DNA from 4 places in the Pelosinus sp. IPA-1 genome. Region 3 is predicted to be linked to each of the others. Evidence: riboswitches for the same ligand, from Rfam matches in the RefSeq annotation. Region 3 holds a riboswitch; each other region holds the start of a gene.
The links. Region 3 has a riboswitch for S-adenosylmethionine ahead of metA (homoserine O-acetyltransferase MetA). Riboswitches for the same ligand answer to the same signal wherever they lie in the genome.
Positions count from the first base shown of each region.

Region 1 (7,691 bases), on a different contig from region 3:
CTTTGCCTGCGTCAATATCTACTAACCACAGTTCGTGAATGGGCAGTTCATCATATCTTTTTATGAATCCTTCAATAATCTCCGGTGTATAACTTGAGCCGCCACCGATTGTCACAATTTTTAACCCCTTCATAATAAAACCTCCTAATATACTCGGAATTTTTATCTCTAGAATAATCATATAGTTCTACCAGAAGGAGCGCAATTACGATAAAGTAAAACTGTACTAGTACAGTTTTACTTTAAGAGAAGGGAATACGCATTAGCTATTCCTCGTAGTGAGATAAAAGAACTTCTTACCCTTTTTCGGAGAATGGAGGCTGTATTTTGTCCAGAATAAGGCAATCACAACAGGGTCATAATAAGTGTATATCGATTATGGGAGGCTTGGTTGTGAGCAATCAAATAATATTATGGTCTATGTTAATTCTTCCTTGGCTAACTCTCTTCTTCATGCCTAGAGAGGAAATTAAGCGATGGATGCCCGCAGCCTTGTTTGTAATAGTAACGAATACTTTAATTGTTGATGTAGGCGTTACTTGGAAGGTATGGGAGACCCGTGAGAATGTTTATCCGCTTAGCGAAATGATAAGTTTTGTTTATGGTGCATTGCCAATCGGCGCGATGTGGATTCTCAAATATACTTATGGGCGGTTTTGGTCGTATGCAATTGTTCAGATCATAGGCAGTTTACTATTAATCCTTTTGGTACAGCCCTTGTTACACCGCCGAGGAATATTCGTGTGGCTTGACGAAAATGCTCTTGCGGGGATTGGGGCATTTACAACGACGGTCGTGCATTTAATTTCCGTCTATATTTATCAAATGTGGCAGGATGGTATATTATTCTCCTCCGAACGAATCAATATCTCTCCTAACTTGCAGCCAACGGCAGCTAAGCCGCTAGACAAGAATGAACAAGATAAAAATCCGTAGGAAATCACCAATACATGGTTGCTATTAGCGCTACATCATGATATAGTAATAGCACTAGGTTTACAACGTTACAATTAAATATTAAATCTTATCCAGAGTGGTGGAGGGACTGGCCCAATGACACCCAGCAACCGGCAGTAATGCAGTGGTGCTAATTCCAGCAGGAGCAATCCTGGGAGATAAGAAGGTTTACTATGTAATAAAAACCCTTCTTATTTATAAGAGGGGTTTTTTTATATTTGAGATGGTGAGGAGAGGGTATATGGATGCTGTTAGATAACAGCCGTAGCATGCAGACAACGTTAACTTACTTTCCAGGATTTAAGTGGCGGCCTTATTTAAAGATGGCTAAAGTAGCTGATACAGAAAATCCCTTGTACCTCAAATTAGGGGGGATATTAAAAGAGGTTATTGTAGCATATGAAACCTATGGACATATATCTGAAAACGGCGATAATGTTATACTCTTACATCACGCCTTGACAGGTGATAGTCATCCAGCCGCCCATAACCAGCATGACGAAAAAGGTTGGTGGGAACCACTGGTTGGTTCAGGGTGCCCCCTAGATACAGATAAGTATTTTATTATTTGTGCCAATGTGCTTGGTGGTTGTCAAGGGACAACAGGTCCAGCTTCCCCTAACTTAGAAAATGGGCTGGCTTATGGCATGGATTTCCCGGAAATAACTTTATTAGACATGGTACAGGTACAGAAACGATTACTAGATTTGCTGGGGATTAAACATGTTAAGTTAATTATTGGCGGTTCCATGGGTGGAATGCAATCTTTGGAGTGGGCTGTAACCTATCCTGATTTTATGGATGGTGTTATGGCAATTGCCGCTCCAGGATATTCATCTTCTCAGTCCATTGCTTATAATAAGGTAGCACGGCAAGCTATAACTCTTGACCCAGGTTGGCAAGGTGGAAATTACTATGGCGGGAATGGTCCAGAAAAAGGATTAGCAATTGCCCGATCGGTAGGTATGATTACCTATCAATCCGAATTGTCTATGGAAGGAAAATTTGGACGGAAACGCCGCAATGGATGTTTTGAAATTGAAAATTACCTAGATCATCAAGGTAATAGCTTAGCGCGCCGTTTTGATGCGAATTCTTACTTATATTTACTACGAGTCTTAGATTATTATAATTTGTCAGATAGCTGTAAAAGCTATGAGGATGCTTTAGCCCAAATTACGGGGAAAGTAATGGTTGTGGGGGTAAGTTCTGATATTTTATATCCTCCTTACCAGCAAGAAGAATTGGTGGAAGCTATGCGCGATTGCGGAGTGGATGCCGAGTATGCCTTACTTGAAAGTCCTCATGGTCATGATGGTTTTTTAATTGATTTTCATTTATTAAGGCCCTTGATCAATGAGTTTATAAAAAAGCTAACTATAGGTAAAGTAACTAAAAACTAGGAGGATGTATAACATGTCAGTACAAGAAAAATTACGTTTTGATTCATTAGCCGTTCACGGTGGTCAGGAGCCAGATCCGACAACAGGATCACGAGCAGTTCCCATTTATCAAACTACTGCTTATAATTTTCGTGATAGCGAGCACGCTGCCAATTTATTTGGTTTAAAAGAGTCTGGTAATATTTACAGTCGCTTGACTAATCCTACTACTGATGTCTTAGAAAAACGCATTACAGCTCTTGAAGGTGGAGTCGGAGCTTTAGCCTTTGCTTCAGGGCATGCTGCAATTAGTGGAGCCATCTTAAACATTGCCCAAGCAGGGGATGAAATTGTCAGCTCTTCAACTCTTTATGGCGGTACTTATAATATGTTTTCCTATACTTTGCCTAATTTAGGGATTAAGGTAACCTTTGTTGATCCAAGGGATCCAGAAAATTTCCAAAAGGCGATTACGCCAAAGACAAAAGCGTTATATGGTGAAGTGATTGGAAATCCCAAAATTGATATTTTTGATATTGAAAAAGTTGCTGAAGTGGCCCACCGAAATGGTATCCCATTAATTGTTGATAGCACGTTTGCTACACCTTATTTATGCCGTCCTCTAGATTTTGGCGCAGATATTGTCGTTCATTCTGCTACAAAGTTTATTGGCGGGCATGGTACATCTATGGGTGGTTTAGTGATTGATGGTGGTAAATTCAATTGGGATAATGGAAAGTTTCCTTTATTGAGTGAGGCAGATCCAAGTTATCATGGACTAAAATATACGGAAGCCTTAGGACCTTTGGCTTTTATCATTCGCCTGCGAATCCAAGTGCTGCGCGATTTAGGAGCGTGCCTCAGCCCGTTTAATAGTTTTCAATTTTTGCAAGGGTTAGAAACTCTTCATTTACGTATGAAACGTCACTCCGAGAATGCGCAAGCCGTTGCTGAGCATTTAGCAAAACATGAAAGTGTGAGTTGGGTAAGCTACCCAGGATTGACCAATCACCCAGATTATAATTTGGCGAAAAAGTATTTTCCTCGTGGAGCAGGAGCTATATTAACCTTTGGCATCAAAGGTGGATTAGAAGCTGGTAGAAAATTTATTGATTCCTTGCAGTTATTTTCCCTATTAGCAAATGTTGGAGATGCTAAGTCTCTTGTCATTCATCCTGCAAGTACCACTCACTCTCAGCTCACATCAGAGCAACGTGCTAGTGCTGGAGTACCGGATGACATGGTACGCTTGTCTATTGGAATTGAAGATGTGGAAGATCTTATTGAAGACTTGGATCAAGGTTTGGCTGTTGCAAAGTAAATTGTGATGCTTGAGGTAACTATAAAATAAAACAATATAGTAAAAAGAGCTGCAACTATGATATTAGTAGAGGATATTATAGTTGCAGCCTTTTACTATTTGGCCATGAAATTTGTAAAAAATATATAAATATAATAAAAAATGTTAAAACGTATACCTTTTGGCAGACGAAAAAATTTTTAAAATGTATTATTGTATCTGTAACGGTTCGAAACGGGAAAATGATTAGAATAGATAAATCCAGAAGGAGTCTGAAGAAATGAGCTTAGTAAAATGGTTGGCCGGCTGGTATAAAAATAATTGTAATGACAATTGTGAGCATTGTTATGGTGTGAAGATTACAACAGTAGATAATCCAGGATGGTCTATAAAAATTGATTTAACGGGTACGGGATTCGAACAAAAAACATTTGAAACTGTTTATCTTGATAGGAGTGATAATAATTGGATTCGATGTCTTGTAAATGATAATACTTTCAAAGGATTTGGAGGGCCTGAAAATTTAGAAGAGATATTAGAAATTTTCAAGGAATGGGTTACTGACTTAAGTAAGGAAGAGAAGATTCAAGCGCCTCGCAATAAATATGAGTTTAAATACTTTGAATATACCCAAGAAGATTTGTAATAGAAAATTTCTTTCAAGTAACTTTCCCCTAAAGTTTATGAGGTGGATGACTATTATTTAAGTAAAACACCAAGGTAGGAGATAAATAATGAATGTTATTAAATTGTTAGAAGAATGGTACATCAGTAATTGCGAAGGTAATTGGGAACATGACTGGAATGTTAAAATTCAAAGCATTGACATGCTAGGATGGCTTGTTTCGATTAATTTAGTGGATACGAGAGTTGATGGTAAGGAGTTTCCTGCATATAAAGTGGAAAGAAGTGTTGATGATTGGGTACATTGTAAAGTAGAAAATAGTATTTTTAACGGTTCCGGTGGGGCTGGAAATTTAGAAGAAATTTTAATAGTATTTATAACCTGGCTAGTCAAGGTCGATAAAAATTTTAAAAAGAAAAAATAATCAGTGTTCTGGCACAGAATTACTCAAGCAAATTTGTAAAGGCTTGAAGGACTAGAGTACATCTTCTATATTTAATCTACTGTTGATTAGATTTTCGATAAATTGCATAAATATATGAAATTAGGTGGAGTAATTTATTTTCTGATCATGTATTACGGTGTGGGAGGACAAAAGTTTGGATGCCAAATTTATTAACCCTTTTTTAATTGCATTTACGGGCGTGATGCCTCAAGTTGGATTTGTAAATATTGTTAGAGGTAAAATTTGTTCCAAGGAACAATTTGTTGATAGTCTTGGAGTTAGTGTACAGGTTGGTGTGAAAAGTCAAAGCGATGGAAATATTGTTTTTAATATGTCGGAACAGACGGCTAAGAAAATTTCATCAGTTATGATGATGGGGACTGTAATCAATACGATTGATGATATGGCTAAAAGTGCAGTCTGTGAAGTGTTTAATATGGTTGTTTCTCATGCATCTACTTCTTTAAATAAGGAAGGATTTATGGTAAAAGTCAACCCTCCTATATTTTTGCAGGATAATACCAAAATTCAGGTGTGTAATAGTACATATATTGCTATTGAAATGATAGTAGATAATTGCCCGGTAGAAATGTCCATTGGTCTTAACGCTGGATAAGTGTTAAAGATATTGCTATCTATATATACAAAACCCTGTAAGAGTTCTTATGAATTTTTGCAGGGTTTTACTATATTAGATGGAATGTAGTCAATTACTACGTATTTGCGGTAAGGAAAAGAGTTATAGCAGGGGGAGTTTATTATGGATTCTAAACCGTTGTTTACTTACTGTTTGTCTAAAGAAGGTGCAATTGAAGACTATCCTTTTGGCCCAGATGTAATTGTTATGAAAGTGATGGGAAAAATGTTTGCACTCTTATCACGTAGGGAGGGACAGGTAAATCTCTCATTAAAATGTGATCCTAACTATGCAGAACTTTTACGTCAGCAATATGTAAGTATCTTACCAGGGTACCACCTAAATAAACGGCATTGGAATACATTATTATTGGATGGCACTATCCCGGAGAAGGAGATAAGGGGGCTAATCGATCACTCTTATGATTTGGTAGTTAAGTCCCTTACTCGGGAAAAACGGGCTAGGTTGAAAATAATAATTTAGGCTTGAAAAGAGTAAATGATATTATTAAGGGTAATCTATTGTAAATAGAAGTTTATATTGAAGCGAGGGATGAGTATTTCTACTGAATTAATCTTAGTTATAGTAATCTTGGTTGCACTTATTTTTACATTAACAAATGGTTTGCATGATGCAAGCTCCGTTGTCGCGACTTTTATTTCCTGCGGGGCTGCCACGCCAGTTCAAGCAATTTGTTTGGCGGCAATAGGGGGCTTTATTGGTGCGGTGACGAGTGGTAGTGCGGTGGCAAATACTGTCTCGGCAATTGTTGCAGTCCCTACAGAAACGGCATTACTAAAAATATTATTAGCTGCTATGATGGGAGCCGTAATATGGAATCTAGTAACTTGGAAGTTTGGCTTTCCTTCCAGCTCAACTCATGCGTTGGTAGGAGGATTAATAGGGGCAGTATGGGTTTCTCGTGGCAAAGAATATATTTTATGGGGGTGGGAAGAACTCTTATCACCAGAACATCAAGTTATCGGTATTAGCAAAATTGTGATAGCATTACTATTTTCCCCTTTATTAGGTTTTATAGTTGCATTCCTCCTCCAGTTTACCTCTAATCTTATATTGAGGAATGCTAAAATAACAATCAATATATGGATAAAGAGAGTGCAATGGATTATTGCTGCATTATTAGCTTATAGTCATGGCGCCAATGATACACAAAAAGTGGTTGGCGTTGTTTCCCTTGCTTTGGCAGCTGCCAATTATCCTTTTGGTCATGTGGAACCTTTCTGGATTAATGCATTTGGTGGTACAGTTATGTTTCTGGGAACTATGCTTGGCGGATGGTCAATTATGAAAACGATTGGGCGTGATATCTATACCATTCGTCCTATCCATAGTTTGAATTCTCAATTGTCTTCAGGTGGTTCCGTTATTTTGGCAACAGTTTTAGGAGCACCTGTTTCTACAACCCATGTAGTGGTGGGAAGTGTAGTGGGAGTAGGAGCGGCAGACGAATTTCGTATGGTCAATTGGAAGATTGGTCAAGAGATTATTGTTGCTTGGTGTGTTACCATACCGGCATCCGCGATGGTAGCGGCGCTCCTATATTACATAGTAGGATAGTTATTAAGGAGGGTGTATGGCTAAAAATAACTTCTGGGAAAGATTATTTCCTGTCAAATGGGATTTTAATAAGATGTTACATGATCAAGCTTTGGTTACTAGTAGTGGAATGAAAAGCCTAGAAAGTTGGATTTCTAGTAGATCAAAGGAAGATTATCAGCTTGTATTCCAAGAGGCAGATCGGGCGGATGCAATTCGATTTACTATGGAAAATAATCTAGTGGAGGCTTTTGTAACTCCCTTTGATAGGCAGGATATTTATTCTCTTTCTGTAGAAATGGATAAAATTGTTGAATATGCTAAGTCTACCTTAGAAGAAATGGAAGCATTTGAAGTTTTTGCTGACTCAGTTATTATAAAAATGGTAGAACAATTATCTAAAGGAACGGAACAGCTTGCTGAGGCAATTGACTTATTAAAAGGAGATCCGATTAAGTCGAAAACTTACATAGAAAACATTCGTGAAGTACAGTTAAGGGTGGAAGCTGATTATCGTGACGGTATGGTGGAACTCTTTAAGCGGGGAGATCTTATGTATGCCATGAAATATAGGGAGGTATATCATCATATTAAAGATGCGGCCATCCATCTAGGATATACTACAGATATTTTGCATAAAGTTGTAGTGCGAATTACGTAGGTGATAAACTTGCCTTAATCCTGAAAAATATGTATGTATTAAAAAAGAATTACAATAGTCTCCTGATATAGTATTATAAAATACTAATATTACAAAAATACGGGATAAATCATAAAAAATCATTGAC
Region 1 is NZ_BSVC01000002.1:482,745-490,435, forward strand. It holds gene QSJ81_RS06035 (6-phospho-beta-glucosidase) at 1-133, opposite strand, end outside; gene QSJ81_RS06040 (hypothetical protein) at 394-936, shown strand; SAM riboswitch class I at 1,022-1,122, shown strand; gene metX (homoserine O-acetyltransferase MetX) at 1,203-2,360, shown strand; gene QSJ81_RS06050 (homocysteine synthase) at 2,374-3,660, shown strand; gene QSJ81_RS06055 (immunity 53 family protein) at 3,920-4,285, shown strand; gene QSJ81_RS06060 (immunity 53 family protein) at 4,374-4,688, shown strand; gene QSJ81_RS06065 (chemotaxis protein CheX) at 4,864-5,325, shown strand; gene QSJ81_RS06070 (MmcQ/YjbR family DNA-binding protein) at 5,470-5,829, shown strand; gene QSJ81_RS06075 (inorganic phosphate transporter) at 5,887-6,924, shown strand; gene QSJ81_RS06080 (DUF47 domain-containing protein) at 6,941-7,564, shown strand.
Region 1: linked by a shared signal. The riboswitch ahead of metX (homoserine O-acetyltransferase MetX) and the one ahead of metA (homoserine O-acetyltransferase MetA) in region 3 are both predicted to bind S-adenosylmethionine.

Region 2 (7,691 bases), on a different contig from region 3:
TCCGCACTATACGTACATCTGGAAATAGCTTCATTAACTCTTCTTGTAATTTTTGCGTGCCTGTGCCAAAAAAGCGAATATAACGACTGCTGCATTCTGGACAAACATCGGGCACCTCTTCAATACATTGGCAGTAATGACACTTCAGTTTTTTACCTATAGAATGGTACACTAAAGAAATATCACAATGCTTGCACCGTACAATATGCCCACATTCTCGACACATTACAAAGGTAGCATAACCACGACGATTCAATAAAATAATAGCCTGCTCACCGCGGTTTATTGTCTCAGTTAGCAATTCTTGCAAAGGCAAGGAGATGACACTACGCCTTTTATTACGTAATTCTTCACGCATATCAACAACCGTAACCGCAGGTAACAACGCATTTGCAATCCGCTTTGACATAGCAAGCATTGTATGCTGCCCCTCTAAAGCTTGATAATATGTCTCAACTGCTGGCGTAGCACTTCCCATTATTACCACTGCACCTGCCAAATTAGCTCTCATTAAAGCTACCTGTCTCGTATGATAGCGCGGTGTTTCCTCTTGCTTGTAAGTAAATTCATGCTCTTCATCCATTATAATTATTCCGATATCTACCAAAGGTGCAAAAATGGCTGAACGAGCACCAATAACAATACCTGCTTCTTTTCTACGAAGACGCTGCCAAGCATCATAACGTTCACCAGTAGATAGCTTACTATGCATGACTACCACATCATCACCAAACCGAGCCTTAAATCGTGAGACAATTTGGCTTGTAAGGGCAATTTCAGGGACTAAAACAATCGCCTGACGGTAATTTTGACGAGCTACTGCCACTGCTTCGATATAGACTTGGGTTTTACCACTTCCAGTAATGCCATGAAGTAAAAAAGACTCAAATTCCTTAGCTTGCATTTTCGGTATAATTTTTCCCAATACTTGCTGTTGTTCAGTCGTTAATGAAACAGTATTTTTTGTTTCCGATAAATCAGCATAGCTATCACGAACTATCTGAACTTTTTCAATTTTAACAATGCCCTCTTGTACCAATTTTTTGACAGTATCATAACTAGTATTACTTTTTTTCAAGTCATCGTAAGAAAGCTGCCCATACTCTATTAAATAATTCAATAAACGGCATTGTGCTGGTTTTCTAACTAAACTGCTAATAAGGGTTTGGGCGGATTCAATAGATATGTCTAAATAGATTACACTTTTATAAAGATGTGTACCAGTCTTTTTTCCGATTGACTCTCCAACTATTACTTTCTTACGTAGTAAATATTGTATGACTTTTAATACACCAGCACCAAACTGTTTTTCTAATTTGGACGAAAGTACCGATCGCTGCTCATATATATATATAAATACCTGGTAATATTCTGCTGATTTAGCTAATAACTCAGTTAATGTTTTCTGAATATCCCGATCAGTGCCTACCGAATAAAGTGTAACACTTTTTATGCCTGATTTCCCTGGAATAAACAAACGCATCGCATCAACTAAATTACAAAGATAATATTCACTAATACACCTAGCAGTATGCATCATATGCTCATCAAACCATATGTCATTATCCAATGTATCTAAAATAGGTTTTAGGTTAATTATATCAGAATCTTCACCCTGAGTAATATCAATAATAAAACCCTCTAGTTTGCGATTTCCAAAAGGCACTAATACACGCCAACCTACAGCAACACAATCTAAGTGTTCAGGAATATGATATGAAAAAGCTTTGTTAATGTTTTTAGTTGTAAGATTTACTAAAACTTGTGCTATACGTTGCATTGTTACCACCATTCCATGATACTTAATAAAATTAAAAAGGGGGAATCTCACTGAGTCCCCCTTTTATCATTAGCTATACCTATAAAATTCGTATGATGAGATAAAAACCCTGCAAGAAATTATTAAAAATTAAAGATTTGCTTCCTTACGTAAAATTTCTGCTTTATCAGTGCGTTCCCAAGGCAAATCAATATCAGTACGGCCAAAGTGTCCGTAAGCTGCTGTTTGACGATAAATCGGACGACGCAAGTCCAAGGTTTTAATAATGCCAGCTGGACGCAAATCAAAATGTTTTTTAATCAGCTCGGCAATCAGTTTTTCATCTACTTTAGCCGTGCCAAAAGTCTCTACCATAATCGAGACTGGATGCGCCATACCAATAGCATAAGCTAACTGGATCTCACATTTATCTGCTAATCCTGCCGCAACTACGTTTTTGGCAACGTAGCGAGCTGCATAGGCAGCTGAGCGATCTACTTTGGTACAATCCTTACCAGAGAATGCACCGCCACCATGACGTGCCATTCCACCATATGTATCAACAATGATTTTACGGCCAGTCAAACCAGCATCGCCTTGAGGTCCACCTATTACAAAACGGCCTGTTGGGTTAATATAGTATTTCGTATTTGCATCTAATAGATGAGCTGGAACAATTGGTACAATAACTTTTTCAATCAAATCTTTTTCAATAGTTGCTAATTCAACTTCAGGACCGTGCTGGGTTGAAATTACGATCGTATCGACACGAAGAGGTTGTCCATCTTCATATTCCACCGTTACTTGTGTTTTTCCATCAGGACGTAAATAATCAACTTCTTCATTTTTACGGACTTCTGTTAAACGACGAGCTAACTTATGTGCTAAGGATATTGTCAATGGCATATACTCTGGAGTTTCATTGGTTGCGTAACCAAACATCATTCCTTGGTCACCAGCACCGATTGCTTCAATATCATCCATTTGTCCTTGTTTTGCTTCTAGCGCCTTGTCAACACCCATCGCAATATCAGCGGATTGCTCACCTATGGAAACCAGTACACCACAAGTGTCACCATCAAAGCCATATTTTGCACGTGTATAGCCAATTTCTTTAATTGTATCACGTACTATCTTAGGAATATCCACATAACAATTCGTTGTTATTTCACCAACTACATGTACTTGACCTGTTGTCAACAAAGTCTCACATGCTACCCGTCCCATAGGATCTTTTGCCATAATGGCATCTAATACACCATCTGAAATCTGATCCGCCATTTTATCAGGATGTCCTTCAGTAACAGACTCTGAAGTAAATAATACGCGTTTTTTTTCCACAATTTCTACCTCCAATAATTAATAAAAATAAAAAAACTCCCATAAGGGAGGGTGATTGTCACTGTCACTCTCCCATCTTGCGGATTTCACCGCAGGAATTGGCACCGTTTTTGGATATTCCAAATGGTTGCCGCGGTTTCATCGGGCCATTCCCTCCACCATCTCTTGATGAGCCAATATATAATTCTGCCAAATCAAATTTTAAAGTAAAATAGAACAAAAATCAACCTATTTTCGACATTCTATGTGAATTTTATCTAAAATAACTTCTGCTAGCCTTTTTTTAGACATTTGAGGCAACTCTTCTATACGACCGTCACGGTACAACAATTTTGCTATATTTGTGTCCGTATTAAATCCGGCACCAGGTATAGTAACATCATTAGCGACAATCATATCTAAATTTTTTCTCGTTAATTTATCTTGTGCATGAACTAGTAAATCCTGAGTTTCAGCAGCAAAACCAACCAATATCTGATGTTTCTTTAGGTGCCCAAGCTGTAGTAAGATATCCGGATTTTTCTCTAGTATCAAATGTAGCGTCTCACCAGTCTTTTTAATTTTATGCTCCGACATACTCTGTGGACGATAATCCGCTACTGCCGCTGCCTTTATCACAATATCACTTTCCGCAAAATGAGCCAATACGGCATCCTGCATCTGTGATGCTGATTGTACAAATTCTATTGTAACACCAGGTGGCGAAACTAAATGAGTAGGTCCCGATATTAAAGTGACTTTTGCTCCTCTGTGCGCAGCAACCTCCGCCAATGCATAGCCCATTTTCCCACTAGAGCGGTTACCGATATATCTTACGGGATCAATTGCCTCCTGCGTTCCACCTGCAGTAATTAATATCTTTTTCCCTGTAAAATCATGATTGGTTTTTAGTATCTCAATTACCTTTTCTACAATAGCCTCTGGCTCAGGTAAACGTCCTACACCCTCTGTACCACATGCTAATTTACCACAATCTGGATCCATAAAGTAATAATCTAATTGAGTCAGCTTACTAATATTTTGCTGAACAATGGTATTTAAATACATATTCGTATTCATAGCTGGCACCATTAAGATTGGTGCCGTTGTCGCCATAACCGTAGTAGATAACATATCATCCGCTATACCATTGGCTATTTTACCAATAATATTTCCCGTTGCAGGAGCCAATAAAAACAAATCTGCTCTACTAGCTAATGCAATATGTTCAACATTCCAATTGGTAGCTTCTGCCCACATATCAACTACAACCGGATGTCCACTTATTTCTCGGAAAGTCAATGGGGTAACAAAGTTAGTCGCTGCCTTAGTCATAATAACATATATGTTGGCGCCCTGTTTTTTTAGACGGCTAACGACATCCACTACTTTATAAGCAGAAATACCACCAGCTACGCCAACAACAATATTCTTTCCCTTTAACATAACGACCTCCTACTTTATACCGCTTTTGGTCCGCTCATAGGATATTTTGTCTTGCGCTACTTCCTCTAAAGCAATGGTTACTTGCTTATTCGACTTGCTCTCAACCATGGGTACTGAACCGTCCATAAGTTCTCGAGCACGCTTAGCCGCAAGCACAACCAATGTATATTTACTATCAACTTTAGTCACTAAAACATCTAATGATGGATGAATCATAGTAGTCCCCCTAAGTTTTATTTATTAAAATTAGTTAATATTTCTTCCACTATATTGTCATTACGTACCACTTGGCACTTTTCTGCAGTAATAATTGATAAAACCTTGTTTGTTGCTTCTTGCACCTCATCATTTACTACTATGTAGTTATAATTATGTACGTATGTCAATTCATTATTAACACAACTGAGCCTTTTCTTTATCACATCCAAGCTGTCAGTACCTCTTTTATGAATGCGATTCGCTAGCTCATCCAAGGACGGTGGTGCAATATAGATAAACACTCCTTGGGGGAATCTTTTTTTTATCTGCGTAGCTCCCTGTGCATCTATTTCTAAGACAACATCCTTACCATTTTGTAATAAATCCTTTACATGACGGCATGGTGTTCCATAAAAATTGCCATAAACTTCAGCCCATTCCAACAACTCATCATTTTTTATCATATTCTCAAATTCTTCACGAGAAACAAACCAGTAATTAACCCCATGTTTTTCTCCTACACGTGCTGCCCGTGTAGTGGCAGATATGGAATAGTTTAATTCAGGATATCTACGCAGCAATTCTTGACAAATTGTCCCTTTACCTGCTCCAGATGGACCAGATAAAACAAGTAAAATTCCCTCTTTTGTCATACATGCTGCTCCTTTCATCATCTGCTATTCTGCAGTGTCCTCGCTAGTTTCTTTGCTGGCAAGGCGATGAGCTACGGTTTCAGGCTGCACTGCAGATAAAATTACATGATCACTGTCAGTAATAATTACAGCTCTAGTACGTCTTCCATAAGTTGCATCAATTAACATTCCTCTGTCACGAGCTTCTTGAATAATTCTTTTAATTGGCGCCGATTCAGGACTGACAATAGATATGATTCTATTCGCAGATACAATATTACCAAAGCCAATATTGATAAGTTTTATTTCCATATAAAAATCCCCCTTATTTTTTATATCGCTAGCATCTACCTATGGTTCTTTATTTGATTCTACTCTACATTTTGAATCTGTTCTCTGACTTTTTCAATTTCACTTTTAATTTCTACGACTATGTTGGCTACAGTAAAATCATTCGCTTTTGAAGCAATTGTATTCGTCTCACGATTAATCTCCTGCACGATGAAATCCAATTTTCTTCCTACTGCCTCATCAATATGTAATGCAGTATGAAATTGTGCCAAATGACTTTTTAAACGTACTAACTCCTCAGTTATATTCGTTTTATCAGCAAAAATCGCTGCTTCCTGTACCAATCTGCCGACGTCAGGTTCTTCTCCTATCATCCCCAATAAATCACGCATACGTCCCAATATCTTTTCCCGGTACTCTACTAAAACTTGAGGAGCACGCTCTTCTACTGATTTAATATATGATTCAATCACTGCGATACGCGCTATCAAATCTTGCTGAATATTTAACCCTTCTGTTATACGCATCTGCATAAGATTATTGACCGCTATAGAAACGGCTTGAGACAATTTAGGCCACAAAGATAAAGCATCTTCTGTTACTTCCTCAGCGCGAATAACATCAGGATATTTTGCTATTTGATAAATTCTATCCTTTACTGGCATAGCAAATAATTCTGATAATTCATCTAAAGCTTTATTATAAGCCACTGCTAATTCTTTGTCAATCCGAACAGCTCTTTTCTTTTCTCCATACTCGTCTATTGTTATAAAAACATCAATACGGCCTCTTACTAGTGCACTAGATACACTGCGCCGAATTTTATCTTCAAGTGGTCCTAAATTCTTAGGCATACGAATAACGATTTCATTATAACGATGATTTACAGCTTTAATTTCTACAATTAGTCTGTATTCATTATCCATATATTCGCCACGCCCAAACCCAGTCATACTTTTTATCACACTAAGCGGCTCCTTTCTTTGCACATTTTTATTATTAACGATAATATTACAATTATCCAAATCTCTTTAAATACTTCTCCATACTTTCACTAAATCCCTTTTTCGCTTATTATCTAGGTATACCATTGTTTAAAGAATCTTTTATTTTATCTTTGCAATATCAAAGTAGAAAGAATGTTCTATTTTATCGTTTGTTTTAATCAGTAATATGATAGGAATATCAAGTACAATGTCTTTTTCTAAAAAATAAAAGTAACATTGAGCAGTAAATGTATTTTGCCCTGATTCTCCAGTATTCTTTTCGGCTTTAGAAGGAATTACCGTCTGGTATGCCTTAATTTCTTTGCCAGCCTGTTTAAGTATTACATTAGCGTTTTGAGTGAAATCCTGTTTCCCCCCAAACAAAACTGTACTAAAGCTTAATAAGCCTGAGTAATCTGCCAATATACTTTCACTATCTAACGCAGTAACATTACGCCCTAATAAATTCTTTTCTCGAGCGTCTGTTGCTATGAGCAAAAAGGAAGTGTATAAATACGAACGTTCTGCTGTATCATTTAACTTTATCGCTTTCTCTTCATAAGACATCCATGGCAGCAAGAAATCCTTTAATTGATTTTGTGCATTCGATTTACCATAATCCTGCGCCTCTTTTATAACATCAATATTAACCGGAGATATTGCAAAAGTCTGACTAAATGATAGTAATAAGAAAATCACTGTCAAAGTAAAAAATCTCACTATAGCACCTCCCTACTCTTATGAGGTATATTATTACACCACAAATAGAAAAATTCCTTTCAAATAAAAAATCCAACTCCTAATTTTTAGAGAAGTTGGACTTTTCTTTATTATCTAGAAAACTCAAAGATACTTGCCACGAAAAACTTCTACTGCTGGGCCAGACATATAAATATGATTATCCAAACCCCATTCAATAAACAAAGTACCCCCGTCTAATTCAATTGTAGCTTGCCGATCTGCTTTACCATTGAGTACCGCTGCTACTAATGTAGCACAAGTTCCTGTACCACAAGCCATAGTAACACCAGCACCGCGTTCCCAAACACGCATACGTAA
Region 2 is NZ_BSVC01000004.1:474,023-481,713, forward strand. It holds gene priA (primosomal protein N') at 1-1,780, opposite strand, end outside; gene metK (methionine adenosyltransferase) at 1,910-3,100, opposite strand; SAM riboswitch class I at 3,170-3,275, opposite strand; gene coaBC (bifunctional phosphopantothenoylcysteine decarboxylase/phosphopantothenate--cysteine ligase CoaBC) at 3,329-4,525, opposite strand; gene rpoZ (DNA-directed RNA polymerase subunit omega) at 4,535-4,741, opposite strand; gene gmk (guanylate kinase) at 4,759-5,376, opposite strand; gene remA (extracellular matrix/biofilm regulator RemA) at 5,401-5,667, opposite strand; gene QSJ81_RS12170 (YicC/YloC family endoribonuclease) at 5,727-6,611, opposite strand; gene QSJ81_RS12175 (hypothetical protein) at 6,753-7,352, opposite strand; gene dapF (diaminopimelate epimerase) at 7,476-7,691, opposite strand, start outside.
Region 2: linked by a shared signal. The riboswitch ahead of metK (methionine adenosyltransferase) and the one ahead of metA (homoserine O-acetyltransferase MetA) in region 3 are both predicted to bind S-adenosylmethionine.

Region 3 (7,691 bases):
TCAAGAATTTCTTCCACCCGATGCCTGATTTGCTTCTTAGGATATCCGGAAACCTTCAAAGGAAAGGCAACATTTTCAAAAACATTTTTTGCATCAAGTAAATTAAATTGCTGAAAAATCATACCTATTTTTCTTCTAGCCAACTTTAAATGCTGTTTGTTCATAGCTGTAATGTCTTGCCCTGCTATGATAACCTTACCTGAATCAGGTTCTTCAAGGCGATTTAAACATCTAATTAAAGTTGATTTACCAGCTCCACTAAAACCGATAATGCCAAAAATATCGCCTTTTTCAACTTGCAAATTTATATTACGCAAGGCATTTATCCTAGCATGAGGCGTAATATAATCTTTATTTAAATCCTCAATTGTAATCATTCAGTCCACCTTCCTTAACCTTTCTATTCGGCAAATAGCCAATTATAAAAATAAAGAGGCTATATTCCATTATAAAATGGACTATAGCCTCTAGTTCTTCGACCAGTCGGCAAGGTTCTACTCTAGAATCTATTCGTTTTTTCTAGACATAATGGCCATTGATAACTCATTTTATGAATCTACCATCATCTTTTGTATGTGAAAGTTTATGTATACTTTTTTCGAACCACCCAGTCTTTTCAGTTTCTCTGACATCAAATTTTGGTACATAAGGTTTTATATCTAATAAAGGAGTCCCATCGATAGTATCTACATCCTTAATATACAGTGTATTGCCTTCGACCTTAATCAGACGTACAACTGATATGCCAATTGAGTTAGGTCGACTTGGTGATCGGGTAGCAAAAATTCCGTGCAGCTCATTATCCAGAAAAGGTTTTACTAGCAAAGAAGACTCCCTAATCAAATGAAAGTGGTACAGCAACATAAGATGAGAAAACCCCTCAATATCTTTTAAGCCTGCAACGTATTCTGGATCTAATTCAATACTACCAACAATCTCCTGGGCTGCAACAGCTTGAATTGGTGTCCCCTTTGCCTCTTTAAAGGGCGAGTGAATGATACCTATCGGCTTATAATCAATCATCTGTTTCCTTCCTTTGTCTTTACTAAGAAGCAATAATTTGACACCTAATACTACTAAAAATTAATTCTTCTATCAGCTTATAAACTCAAGTTACATTTAAGGAAATTTGACCTACTCTTACTCATTTACATCTATTCGAACACCCTAAGCCACCAGATGCCTGGCATCCTTTTATTGTCCCTAGTAGTGCATTATTCTTGATAAACTTTCCTCTTTTTGCATAAGCGCTAAGGGCTTTATCAATGGTACCAGATACACTTAAGGCAATTATCCCCTCACGTCGCAATTCTTTCTCCGCTCCCGGGCCAATTTTGTTAACTAGTACAACTTCAACATCAGCAAGTAATTGAACTGTAGTAGCATGATCGCCTTCAGATTCTTCAAGCGTTTTTTTTCTACGTTCAATAAATTGGTAAGCTCCCCCTTCATTGCTTTCATAAATCCAGAATTCTTCCGCTCTACCAAAATGCTCATTAATGGCTATTCCATCAGTACTCGCAACAGCAACTTTAGACATACTATACACTTCCTTTTCTCTTATTATTAACTTTAGTAATACATACTTAAAATAAAAAGGCAAAGATTGATTCCTTCACAAGGAACCTTTCTTTGCCTTCAGTCATTACTACTGATCAGCTTTACGTTCTAATTTGTTTATATAATATACTTGTTTATAGCACTTTGTCAAGATGCGATTCGATCAGCTTGAGCGAGTTCGGGAAATAGTTTTATCCATAGAATAACAACCAATACTGTGCCAATACCACCAATCAGCAGTGCAGGCACTGTACCGAAAAAAGCTGCCGTTACACCAGACTCAAATTCTCCTAATTGATTAGAAGTTCCAATAAACATTGAGTTGACTGCACTCACTCTTCCCCGCATTTCATCTGGCGTCTGCAATTGCACTAAGGAGGAACGAATGACAACGCTGATGACATCTGCAGCACCAAGGACAACTAATGAAGCGAGAGATAAAGCAAAGGACGTTGATAAGGCAAATACAATGGTAGCCAGTCCAAAAACAAATACAGCGCTAAACATCGTTCGACCGACTTTACGTTTAAGAGGATAATGGGCTAAAAGACCTGACATCAATAAGGCACCTACGGCTGGTGCTGAGCGTAAAATCCCCACTCCCTCTGGCCCAATAAAAAGCACATCTTTAGCATAAATCGGCAATAGAGCAGTTGCTCCTCCTAACAGTACAGCAAAAAGATCCAGGGATATGGCACCAAGTATTGTGGGTTTTCGACGAATAAAAGTGATCCCAGCAAATAATTCTCGTAGATTAACAGCATGGACTTTCCGTATTTCACGTTGAATTTTAATTCTAGAAATAAGAAGACTGGCACCTAGAAAAAGTACACTAATTGTACAATAAACATAGCCAGGACCTGCAGCATAAAGTAATCCCCCAATTGCCGGCCCTATGATATTGGCTGTCTGATTTGCCGAACTAACAGTCGCCAAAGCTTGCGGAAAAATCTTAGCCGATACCAATCCAGGCATAAAAGCTTGCATCGTCGGTCCCTCAAAAGCCCTGGCTGCGCCGATCAGAAATACAATGGTAATGATACTTTCTTTGCTAAGCCAACCAGTATAACTTCCGATTGCCAACAAACCTACCCCCACGCCTTCCGTTATTTGACAAATACAAATAACTTTCTGACGATTAAAACGGTCCGCCACATGCCCAACAACAAGAGTTAGTAAAAACATTGGCAAAAACTGAGCAAGACCAACCAACCCTAAATAGAAGGGACTATCAGTCAACTCGTAGACTTGCCACCCCACGGCAACAGCTAGCATTTGATACGCCAGAGTTGTCAGAACCCTAGAAAACCAAAAATGTACATATGACTTGCAGTGAATGAGGGAAGAAACTTGCGCATTCTTATTATGTGTTTTCAACATATAACATGAGTCTCCTTGTTTGTTATACAACCAATGTCTCACCAATTAAATAAAAGAGATCAAACCACTTTCATTTCAGAAAGAGCTTGACCTTTTTTCATAGTCATTCATCCTTGAAATTGACAATCTTTAACTTTTATTATATTCAGCTTGGTCACTTTGTCAATATAGTATGACATTTTGTAAAACCTTTTATTAAATTTTACTTTGACTTACTTATTTACCTATGTTAATATTATTCATAAATTAATATTAAACTCTTATCTAGAGAGGTCGAGGGACTGGCCCTATGACACCCGGCAGCCGGCAGCAATGCAACGGTGCTAATTCCAGCAGGAGCAATCCTGAAAGATGAGAGGAATGTGCGGTTTAAAGAGCCCCTTTCCTCGGAAAGGGGCTCTTTTTGTTACCCTACTTGATTAGAAGAGCATAACAGCCTTCTAGCGAGTTTTTATAATATCAAAAAAATGGAGGAATGCACTATGCCTATAAAAATTCCTAACAATTTACCTGCTACCAACATCCTGGAAAGTGAAAACATTTTCGTAATTCATGAGAACCGAGCCTATACCCAAGATATACGTCCTCTTAAAATATTAATTTTAAATCTCATGCCTATCAAGATTACTACTGAGACTCAATTACTCCGCCTGCTAGGTAATTCTCCTCTGCAAGTGGAAGTTGACTTCATGTATACTGCTACTTATTGTCCTACCAATACATCACAAGAACATCTGATTAAATTTTATGAAACATTCGAGGATATAAAATCTCGCAACTATGATGGCATGATTATTACGGGTGCACCTGTCGAACAAATTCCCTTTGAACAGGTAGCCTACTGGGATGAACTTTGCGAAATTATGGAATGGAGTAAAACCCATGTATATTCTACTCTCCATATTTGCTGGGCATCCCAAGCCGGACTATACTACCACTATGGTATTCCAAAATATGATCTTCCACAAAAAATATTTGGAGTTTTCCCCCACAAAAAGAATGATACGGAACAAGTCAAACTATTCCGTGGTTTTGATGATATCTTTCATGTTCCCCATTCCAGACATACTGAATTTAAACGGGAAGATATCCTAAAAAATCCTAAGCTGCGCATCTTGTCAGAGTCTGATATTTCCGGAGTGTATGCTGCCGCTGATCTAACAGGTAGACAATTCTTCATCGCAGGCCATTCAGAATACGATCCTCTTTCTCTCAAGGCTGAATATGATCGGGATTTTGCTCAAGGGTTATCAGTTCAAATCCCACAAAATTATTACCCTAATGATGACCCCACACAAACACCAGTAGTCCTCTGGCGAAGTGCTGCCAACCTGCTCTTTTCTAACTGGCTCAACTACTATGTTTATCAGGAAACGCCTTTCGATCTATCTTTATTATAAGGTTCTTTACTTACTCTCCCTTGCGGTAATCTAAAAACATGTAGCAGAAAAAAAGACTTAAGAAAAAAGGCCAGACTTACCCCCTAGGGTAAATCTAGCCTTTAGTTTTCCTAACCAGCCTAGATATAATTGGCTCATTCACTAACATCCAATCTTAACTCTATTTTTAAAATACAACGCTACATAATTCCCCATTTACGCCCATACTCTAGAAATATTTGAAATTCTTGATCAAGAAATCCATTTCCCAGTAAATATTCTTTTGCCTCTTGCCCTTCCATCACCGACGAATCAGCAAAAATAGAACCCTGTTGAAAATGAAAAGAAAACTCTTTTGCCGCCAACAATTCCATCATTAAAGCAACCCGTTCCGCTCTGTGCTGCAATTGTAAGCCAAAATTTCTTACTGCCTGGGCATCAACTACATCGTTCTTTAGAAAGTGACCACTAAACAAGGGTTCCTCCACGGGTTTTAAAATAATTCGGGTCAGATGATTTACCATTGATTTATGTGATTTACCCGTGATTTTTCCCTCCTCTGGCAATTCCTTGCTAATTATTCTTAGTTCCATGAAACTTAATTTATTTAATGTTCAACCAATAGTCTACAAACACTACATTTGATAGCCAATAACCAAGGGGCACATTGATTAGCACACCAATGGTAAATGCCACTAACGGTTTCCAACCAAACGAAGTTAACTCACGGAAACGGGTGGTAAATCCAATACTCAGAAAGGTCCAAGTAAATGTCCAGCCACGTAATGTTTTAATGGAGCCTATAGCATCTTTTGAAAAATCCGACGCGGATTTCGGTTCCATCATTGCAATAAGCATTGTGACAAAGATTGAGGCTGCAAAAAAACCGATGATAAATTTAGGGAAACGACGCCATATTTCTCCTTTATCGATACGCTCCGCTGTAGCAGAACTTTTGTTTTCCCAAATTGTTACGGATAAAAAAGCAACCACCAACGCCCATACACCGACAAACATGTCTCGACCAACAACTTTCATTAGCGTAAAGGTTTTAACAGATCTTTCATCTCCCATTGCCTCAGCAGCCGCAAAGCCAGCTGCATCAGCAAACTCCGAAGTACCAATCCAGGCCCCGGCAGGTCCAGCCCCCATACCTAGTTGCTTTGCCCACAGAGGAAGTACAAATATCATTACTACGGCCCAAACAATGACCATAGATATCGCCACAGAAACATGCTCTTTTTTCGCACGGCAAGCACCACCAATGGCAATGGCAGCCGATACTCCGCAAATTGATCCACCCGCCCCTAAGCAGGCAGCAAAACGTTCATCCAGACCAAATAAACGGGTTGCAGCAAAGTAAATCACTCCGAAAGTGATAACAGAAACAATTGTTGCTTGCAATATTGCTAAAGGACCCGCTTGCATAATGATGGTAAAGGGTAAGGTGGCTCCCATAAGAACAATACCAGTTTTTACGTAGTATTCCGTTTTTAATCCAGCCTGGAACCATTGTGGCAGTGTCACAGTATTACCGATAATAAGGCCGAATAGCAAGGCAAGTAGCGGAGTCTCTAGCTGCCAATCTTTAATAAACGTATTGGAACCTAGGATAGAAATGAGCACACTCGCAATAAATAATACTGTGAAACCTGCGATAAATTTTTTAACATTATAACCCATTGTGCGAGCACCAATCGAAAAAGCTACAAGAAAAAACCCAAATAATAAAAAGATTCCAGTAATATTTTTACTCAGCCCAGCAGTAACTTTACTTACATCATTAGACCACCCAGGAATACTAACTGCCATTGATTTGAATACTCCTATCACCCCACCAAAAAACGCAGCCGTAATGGCCAAAACAAGTCCTAAAGCAATAATAATTGCCCAGGTATCTTCTCTTTGATACCAAGGAAGCGTAGATTGTGTTGTACCTGCCATTGAGTCATCCCCCTTCTTAATTTTTAAGTGATTGCAAATAAAAAAGGCCTCAGATGCCCCTCTCATAATGGGGACATCTTCGGCCTTTGGTTTTCCAATCAGCTCTTACTATTTATTTCCTTAAGAATATCACCAGCAATCTCATCTGTCAATAAGGAATAATTAAAAGAATTGAGACTGATAGAAATAGTATCTTATAATCTTTAACTGCCATTATATGCAGTTTTATCATTTTAGCAATAGAACCTGTAGTTTTTAAATATATTACTCCTTTTAATGCAAAAAAGCATTGACAACACAACCTAAATATAATATTTTAATTATATATTAGAATTATTATAAAGTAAAACTCAGGCACTAAATAAATATAATGATCTTTGGTTGACCGAAGAAAACGGAGACTAAGTCATCACCGCGAGGTGATACTTAGCCTTTTTTTTTTCATAAAACATGGAGGTGAAGGTCTCATGACCCTCAAAATCATCGCTTGTGAAGTAATGAAAGAAGAACTACTCGCAATAAAACCTGATAACCCCGTAGAATATGAGTTTATTTCCATGAAACTTCACCTCTATCCACAAAAATTACACAAGGAATTGCAGGATATTCTAGACCGTTCCTTAGAGCATTCAAAGATTATTTTTGCCTTTGGTCTTTGTGGCGGATCAACCAAGAATCTAAAAGCATCTGGTACTCCTTTAATCATTCCTAGAGTTCACGATTGTCTGCCCATCCTTCTTGGTTCAAAGGCAACATATGAAGATTTTGTTAAGCAAGAAAAAGGAACCTTTTATTTGTCCTGTGGATGGATGATCACAGAAAGAAATATCCTTTCCGAGCACCAACGAGTTTGTGAAAAGTATGGAGAGAAAAAAGCCTTACGAATTCTTGACCGAATGTATGACAGCTATAAAAAAATATTGTTTATTCATACTGGTTGCAATGAGGAAGAGGCTACGATGCAACAATCCAAGCAAATCGCCGAATTGCTTAAACTCCGTTATGATACTGTACAAGGCAATGATGCCTATATTCAAAAAATCGTAAACGGTCCGTGGGACGAAGAACATTTTGCCCACATTGCGCCCTTTGAACGAATCGAAGAAGATTTATTTGGAATTTGTGATAAGACTAGAGAAACCCTACATGATAAGAAAAGACTTGGCTTGTGCCAAGTCTTCGGACGCAGGCAGAAGCCTTAGTCGTTCTTACTTGGAATCAAGAAAGTGTTATACTTTCTGATTCCGTAAGAAAAAGCTTGGCTTGTGACAAGTCCTCAGATACAGTCAGAAATCTTAGTTGCCCTTACTTAGAATCGGAAAGTACTTTCTGATTCCATTAAAATGACAGGATTATTTCCAAGGAGCAAAATATTGATTTTGTTCCTTGGAAATAATCAATGCCTTTCTAGCAATTGATTACGTTAAA
Region 3 is NZ_BSVC01000007.1:67,556-75,246, reverse strand. It holds gene QSJ81_RS17435 (methionine ABC transporter ATP-binding protein) at 1-377, opposite strand, end outside; gene tsaA (tRNA (N6-threonylcarbamoyladenosine(37)-N6)-methyltransferase TrmO) at 544-1,023, opposite strand; gene QSJ81_RS17425 (NifB/NifX family molybdenum-iron cluster-binding protein) at 1,145-1,540, opposite strand; gene QSJ81_RS17420 (MFS transporter) at 1,708-2,940, opposite strand; SAM riboswitch class I at 3,198-3,298, shown strand; gene metA (homoserine O-acetyltransferase MetA) at 3,423-4,340, shown strand; gene QSJ81_RS17410 (hypothetical protein) at 4,520-4,795, opposite strand; gene QSJ81_RS17405 (YeiH family protein) at 4,923-6,263, opposite strand; gene QSJ81_RS17400 (DUF1638 domain-containing protein) at 6,731-7,465, shown strand.

Region 4 (7,691 bases), on a different contig from region 3:
CCCCGTGTCAGCTAAAGCAATAATTTCATCAACAGTAGCACGATGATACCCTTTACGAGAAAAAACTACATAAGCTGCCTGCAATATATGCTGACGTTTATTTTGCGAATCATGAGAACCAATTGTATCACGGAAATGCTTCATTTCTGCCTCCAAATCATTTTTATAGACTATTTTTGAGCAATTTCTACCATCTATGTAAATTTTTTAATTATTACAACATTTTTCCTGCGCACTATGGACTACGCAGTCATTAAATTACTTAAATAAAGCTCTGCTATATTTAAGCAGAGCTTTATTTAAGTAATTTAATTATACCATTCCAAATCAAACCTGACAATGAGTGCTAATTTTTTTATTTAAAAAAGTCTCGCAGTGCCAATCCCTAGCCAGGTAGCAAAAAATCCTAGAATACAATTTGATATTATATTATACATTGCCAACGCCAAACTGCCGTCCTCCATTAATTTAAAGGTTTCATAACTAAAGGAAGAGAAGGTGGTTAATCCCCCAACAAACCCAACTGTAACAATCAATCGCCAATAAGGACTTATAATAAACTTTTCTGTTGTTGCTGCCATAAAAGCGCCTATGATAAAACAGCCAACAACATTTACTATCAATGTGCCGTAAGGAAATCCTGTACCAAAACGTCCAGCTGCCCAGATAGATACCAAATAACGAGTAGTTGCGCCAATACTTCCCCCAACCGCTACCGCCAACACGTTTAACAAAACTATCACCTCACCTATTGTAGTTATTAGCGTTTAGGCGGCTTATTTCCATATTTAATTACTTGAATTTCATCAATAATGACTAAACCCTCTTGCACCATTTCATCAAGTAACGGCAATAACTTATCCATATACTCCTCGCTGTCTATTATTTCTACCACTATAGGTAAATCACTAGACAGATCTAGAATTTTTGCTGTATGTATACGACTGTTCGCACCATAACCCATTAAACCACGAACTACAGTAGCTCCTGCCATATCTAATTCTTTTGCTTTTTCCACCAGCGCTTGGTATAGGGGCTTTCCCTTATAGCGATCTGTTTCACCAATATAAATTCGTAGCCTTTTAGCCTGACTAGTAATTTTCGGCATTGTATCCCCCCTGATTTTAATGAACCTTCTTTCTATTATAAAACAAAATCTTTTATGTTGCATTCTTATCTTTGTTTTTGCTAGAAAAATAAGAAAGTGTCACAGCGCTCAGCGTGACACTTTCTTCCATCACTTATTTTATACAAATCAGTACCTTGGATCTGTACCACTTCTTATAGATCTTGCTGAAAGAGAGCCGTGGACAAATAACGTTCTCCTGAATCAGGTAGCAATACGACAATATTTTTCCCTTTATTTTCAGGCCGGTTTGCAAGCTGAATCGCAGCAAAAGTAGCAGCACCGCTTGAAATACCTACGAGCAATCCTTCTGATTTAGCTAATTCTCGAGCTGCTGTGAATGCATCTTCATTGTGCACACCAAAAATTTCATCTACAACGTCTAAGTTAATTACTGCAGGTACAAATCCGGCTCCGATTCCCTGAATCTTATGAGGACCAGGCTTTCCACCGGATAACACAGGTGAATCAAATGGCTCTACTGCAACAATCTTAATATTAGGATTTCGTTTTTTTAATACTTCCGCTACCCCCGTAATGGTACCTCCAGTACCTACACCAGCAACGAAGATATCTACTTGTCCGTCTGTATCTCTCCAGATTTCTTCAGCTGTCGTTTGCCTGTGTATTTCAGGATTAGCAGGATTATTAAACTGTTGTAAGATAATCGAATTACTATTTTCGTCAACCAATTGTTCAGCCTTGCCAATAGCCCCTTTCATCCCCTCTACACCTGGTGTTAATACTAATTCAGCGCCCAAGGCTTTCAGTAGATTACGTCTTTCTATACTCATAGTATCAGGCATGCATAAAACTAATTTGTAGCCCTTTGCAGCCGCAACAAAGGCTAAGGCGATACCTGTATTACCACTGGTAGGTTCAATAATCGTAGTATCTTTATTAATGAGTCCTTGTTTTTCCGCTTCCGCAATCATAGCATAACCAATACGATCTTTTACACTGCTCAACGGATTAAAATATTCTAATTTAGCAATTACTTTTGCCCCTATTGCTTTTTCCTTATTATAGTTAGTAAGTTCCAACAGCGGTGTATTACCGATGAGATCCGTCAACTGTTTTGCAATCTTAGCCATAGTAAATTACCTCCACCAATTTTATTAGCTAGCTACGAAAAGAAAAAGGCTAAGGAAGCTCCCCTCAAAAAGGAGCATTCCTTAGCCTTCAGTTTTCTGATCAGCCGCTCAATATTTCATTAAATATAAATTAACACAAATAACAAACTTTGTCAATCCTTTTTAAATACCATCGCCATAAATTCCTTCGACTTCAGGAAAACGACGCTTTTCGGTTTTTTCAACCTGAACTGCTTTACCATCCTTTATTTTTATAACCAACTGCCCATATTTTAAAGAAGATAGTTCTCCTAATATTTTATTGCGAAGAACACTGGTTTCCTCTATACTTTTTTTCTCTTTTCCAGTTTGGGTTTTTTTCTGATTTGAAATAATAATTTTTTCAGTACGCTCAATCTGAATAATGTGTCCATCTTGCACTACTAAAACGATTTCACCAAAATCTATGTTTTGGATACTCTCATCAATGACTGCAAGTGCTTTTGCAGAAAATGAACTTTTTTCCTTCATATTGACTTCTCCTTTATTCCGAAAGTGCCTGTTCTAAATCAGTGATAATATCTTGAGCATCTTCAATACCTACCGATAAACGTAATAAACAGTCCGATATTCCTAGTCGCTCACGAACATCACTAGGCACATCCGCATGGGTCTGCACCGCTGGTAATGTAATAAGGGATTCTACCCCGCCTAGACTCTCAGCAAATCGAATTAATTTAACCTTTCGCAATACTTGCGCTGCCAATTGGGAATTATCAACAACAAAGGACAGCATGCCTCCATAACCCGAGGACTGACTATCATGTATTTCCTTCCCTGGATGCTCCATTAAACCTGGATAATATACATTTACCACTTTGGGATGCTTTTTTAGCCATTTGGCAATAATTTGAGAATTTTCATTATGCTTTTCCATACGCAATGCTAAGGTTTTTATACTGCGAATTAATAACCAACTATCACTCGGCCCAAGAACTCCGCCTGTTGAATTTTGTACATAGCGTATACGGGCACCTAACTCAGCGTCTCGAGCAACAACCAATCCACAGACTAGATCATTATGACCTGCTAAATATTTAGTACCACTGTGAATTACGATATCAGCTCCGAGTTCTAAGGGACGTTGAAAATAAGGCGTTAAAAAAGTATTATCAACGATTGTATGAATATTCATTTCCTGCGCTAGTGCAATTATAGCACGTATATCAACAATTTTCATTAATGGGTTGGTAGGTGTTTCTACCAAAATAGCCTTCGTTAGAGGGGTAATCGCTTGTGCTACCTCTTCTTTACTACTGCCGTCTACAAAGCTTACCGTTAACCCAAAATTACTGAATATCTTATCGATCACTCTATAGGTACCACCATAACAGTCTTCTACTACAACTAAATGATCTCCTGATTTATAAATCATTAGTATCGCTGTAATCGCAGCCATGCCTGAAGAAAAGGCTAATCCTACTGCACCGCCTTCTAATGTAGCAATTCCCTCTTCTAATACTTTTCTTGTAGGATTTTGGCTACGGGTATAGTCAAAACCAGTACTCTCACCAAGAGCCGGATGGCGAAAGGTAGCGGATTGATAGATAGGTGTGCTTAGCGCTCCTGTTTTTGTATCCGTACAGACACCAATGTGTACAATTTTAGAGTCTAATCTCATAATATCCTCCTATTTTATGTTTTCTAAATAAAATAAACCTCTTTCCGAGGAAAGAGGTTTATGCAATGAAAAACGTCTTCCTCTTATCTTTCAGGATAATTATCCTGCTGGAATTAGCACCACTGCATTACTGCCGGTTGCTGGGTGTCATAGGGCCAGTCCCTCGACCACTCTCGATAAGAGCTTATTTATTTTTTTGATAATACCATATATAAATGATCTCTGTCAATACTTATCTAATTTTTTAAAGGTGGTATCATAGCCAGTTACATACTAAAAACTTTGATTTTTCCTGGAGCAACCCGAATATCAAGGGGAAGCTTAGGACCTAACTCTCCATCCAAATCACTATCTACCTCTTCTGTACATTCAATGTAAATATGTTCGGCTTGTATACAAGTAACATATTTACTATTACAGTGTATGCCTTTTAAAAAGCTGATAAATAAACCCATTAATTCTGGCAGATTACATTTATTTACAATAAATAAATCAAGTTTACCATCATCAATCTTAGCGTCTGGTACTAGATTAGGGAATCCCCCTACATTGCCACTATTCATTACAAGAAACAAAAATACGTCTTCCTCTATGACTTGGCCATCAGCAACAAATCGCATTTTTAAAGCTCGAAAATTAGGCAGCTCTCCAAGGCCTTTTAAATAATAAGCTATTTTCCCCAGTGTATTTTTTAGCATACTATCCGCACTGTGGGCTACTGATGTCAGCAGTCCAGCACTAGCAACATTAAAAAAGTATTTATTATTTACTTTTCCTACATCAAAGGTTTTGCTTTTTCCTGCAGTAATAACTTCTACACAAGTTTCAATATTTTTATCTAATTGTAGATAAGCCGCAAAATCATTTGATGTACCACTAGGAATAATGCCTAATGGCAAATCAATTTCACCTTCAAGCATACTATTTATCACCTCATGAATGGTTCCATCCCCACCCGATGCAATAATGCCATCTACAGCTATTTCCCGAGATAACATAACGAAACTCTTAGTCTCTTGTTCATTACTAACTCGCAGTGGAATGATGATACATCCCTTTTTTTGAAAACATTCAATCACATGATCTAATTTAAATTTAAAACTTGCATCACCTGATACAGGGTTATACACAAGAATAAACTTTCGCAAGCACAGATCCCTCCTTGGTGCAATAACAATAATACACTTACTTTCCTATATATAATCTATTGTATTTCATTCTAAGTATAAAAGTCTAGCAATTTATCCGATTACTAAACCGCTCTAAGACTCCCATCTTCTATAAGTGGGAGTTAAAACTCCATATGAATCAAGTCTTCTTTATCTAGGATAATTGTAGATATTACCTGTTTACATAATACATTTTTTTCAGTATTATTATTCTGTTAGTAATTATAAATTATCACTCTACTAAAATAGGAGGTTATTATATGAATAAATACCGTAAGCCCATTATACTTCTTACCCTTCTCACTTTCTCTTTCACTTTAATTATGCCAATACCTGCGGCAATGGCGGCTTCGCCTTTGGATACATTATCCCAAACTATGTCTTCGGACAATAATAAATCGTCTTCCTTTAATTTCTTAAATGTATTGATTGGCATGTTATTAGGAAATTTATTAGGGAAAAGCAATCCGCTCCAAAATCCAGCCGTCAATATCACGCCTTTAGCACCATCTAATGATGGTAAGTCACTTACTAATACAGACAAAGGTAATGCTATAATCGCAACTGCCAAAACCTATTTGGGCGTCCCTTATGTCTTTGGAGGAGAATCACCTGTTACCGGGCTTGACTGTTCAAGTTTTACCCAACTTGTTATGAAAGAAAATGGTATTACTCTTCCTCGGACTGCAGCTGAGCAATATGAAATAGGTACTCCTGTAGATAAATCAAATCTACAAATTGGCGACTTAATTTTCTTCACCACATATAAACCTGGTGCATCTCATGTTGGTTTCTATATGGGTAATCAACAATTTATTCATGATAGTTCCGTTGCAAAACAAGTAACAATTAGTTCTTTGAGTGACGCTTATTACACGGAACATTATATTGGAGCGCGTCGTTACATTAAGTAAAAAGATAAAGTCCTTCTTTGAAGACCAGCACTTACTCAGTGCTGGTTTTTCCTTTAACTCGATACTCTTAACTATGCCGTAAACAAAAAAGCACAGGCTACAACCTATGCTCTTAAAAACTTATAAAGATAGTACATCCAATTTATCGTTTTCCTGCTATGTTCAAACCCCGCTATCCAGCAGGTGGGTGCTTTAAAAATCATGCTTTTACCGTCCTCTCCTAGGAGGCGTGATAGCTACATAATCGTAGGCTCCCAAAATCGATGAGTCGGTTGAACATAGCTAAGAGTAACGTGTACCCTAGAAATACTATCGTTTTACATTTCGTATAATATCACAGAATTGTCAGAAAATCAAGTCATGATGCCTAACTTTTCATTATCGGAGATGTTGTCATTCAGGTTACTGACCAGTAGATAGATTCCACCTTTATGAGGAATTAATCTATGTTCTTGCACATCGATATGTTTTACAATTTCGAATTGATTGCGTTCATAGGTTCGTCTTGCTACTGCATTATCAGCCATCACCATTAAACTTAGTCTGTTATACCCATTGTCTTTTGCTCTTTGCTTTGTCAATTCAATTAATTTACTCCCAATACCTGTGCCACGAAATGCACCATCTACATAAATGGAATCTAAAAACCAGCTATCCTCAACTCGCGAATTATAGAAATCTTTTAGAAATGTGAGTCGGTCATTAGGAAAGAAACTTCTAGTATTATCGGTAATGCCATGATATCGGGCTGAATAAGAATAAACAATGCCTACAATATTCCCTTGATACTCTGCAACAATTGCATTTTCATAGGAATCAGTTCCCTGCTTTTCTTTTATTGATTTCGCCATTACTTGGGTGGGCGTATATTGATCTAGCAAATCATGAAACAAAAATTCTACAATGCCACCTGATGCACGATCGATTCCTTCAGCAATTTTGAGACTATCTTCTTCTCTTCCAGTACGGTATATAATATCCATAATTATATAACCTCCTTAATCTAAAAATAGTATTATATGCTTCTAACACTAAATTTAAATGCAGAAGCGTAATTTTAATCTAGTATTGGATATAATTATACAATATTTTTCTTGATATGTTACACTTTTTTTAATACAAAAAGTATCTCAATAATTGAACGCCATAAGAAAAACGCTTCGCGTCCTTTTTTAAATAAACGTTTTGAAACACAAAGACACAAAGCCGCTTTGCGGACACGGAGAACACAAAGGGGTAGAAAATGTCTCTGTGTTCTTTGTTCATCTTTGTGTTCTCTGTGTTTAACGTGCTCTTTTGTGTGCTGCATTGCATCTTTGTGGTTCAGTGGTTTTACCCCAAAAAACTTATACTTTCTGATTATAGAACAAAGAGGCATTTGACGGCTCGCATAGCGAGCTATCAAATGCCTCTTATATTCGAAGGAGTTACTTTTTACTTCTTATGATTGAGCAAGTCTTTTATACGTTGCCAATCTTTCTTTAGCGTCTTTTTCTGTTTTCGCAAATAATGCTTCAGCTGTTTCTGGGTATTGTTTCTTAAGGGATGCAAATCTTACTTCGCCCATCAAGAATTCTTGGAAATTAGCTGTTGGTTCTTTGGAGTCCAGAATGAACGGGTTCTTGTCTTGATCTTTCAATGCTGGGTTATATCTGTACATGCCCCAATATCCGCATTCTACAGCATTTTTAATTTCAAGTTGGCTAAAGCCCATGCCTTTTCTTAAAC
Region 4 is NZ_BSVC01000001.1:744,254-751,944, reverse strand. It holds gene QSJ81_RS03450 (TetR/AcrR family transcriptional regulator) at 1-144, opposite strand, end outside; gene crcB (fluoride efflux transporter CrcB) at 360-725, opposite strand; gene QSJ81_RS03440 (DUF190 domain-containing protein) at 761-1,108, opposite strand; gene cysK (cysteine synthase A) at 1,282-2,220, opposite strand; gene QSJ81_RS03430 (DUF2292 domain-containing protein) at 2,383-2,730, opposite strand; gene QSJ81_RS03425 (trans-sulfuration enzyme family protein) at 2,744-3,880, opposite strand; SAM riboswitch class I at 3,961-4,063, opposite strand; gene QSJ81_RS03420 (diacylglycerol/lipid kinase family protein) at 4,147-5,028, opposite strand; gene QSJ81_RS03415 (C40 family peptidase) at 5,310-5,963, shown strand; RNA gene ssrS (6S RNA) at 6,094-6,273, opposite strand; gene QSJ81_RS03405 (GNAT family N-acetyltransferase) at 6,317-6,946, opposite strand; gene nifJ (pyruvate:ferredoxin (flavodoxin) oxidoreductase) at 7,405-7,691, opposite strand, start outside.
Region 4: linked by a shared signal. The riboswitch ahead of QSJ81_RS03425 (trans-sulfuration enzyme family protein) and the one ahead of metA (homoserine O-acetyltransferase MetA) in region 3 are both predicted to bind S-adenosylmethionine.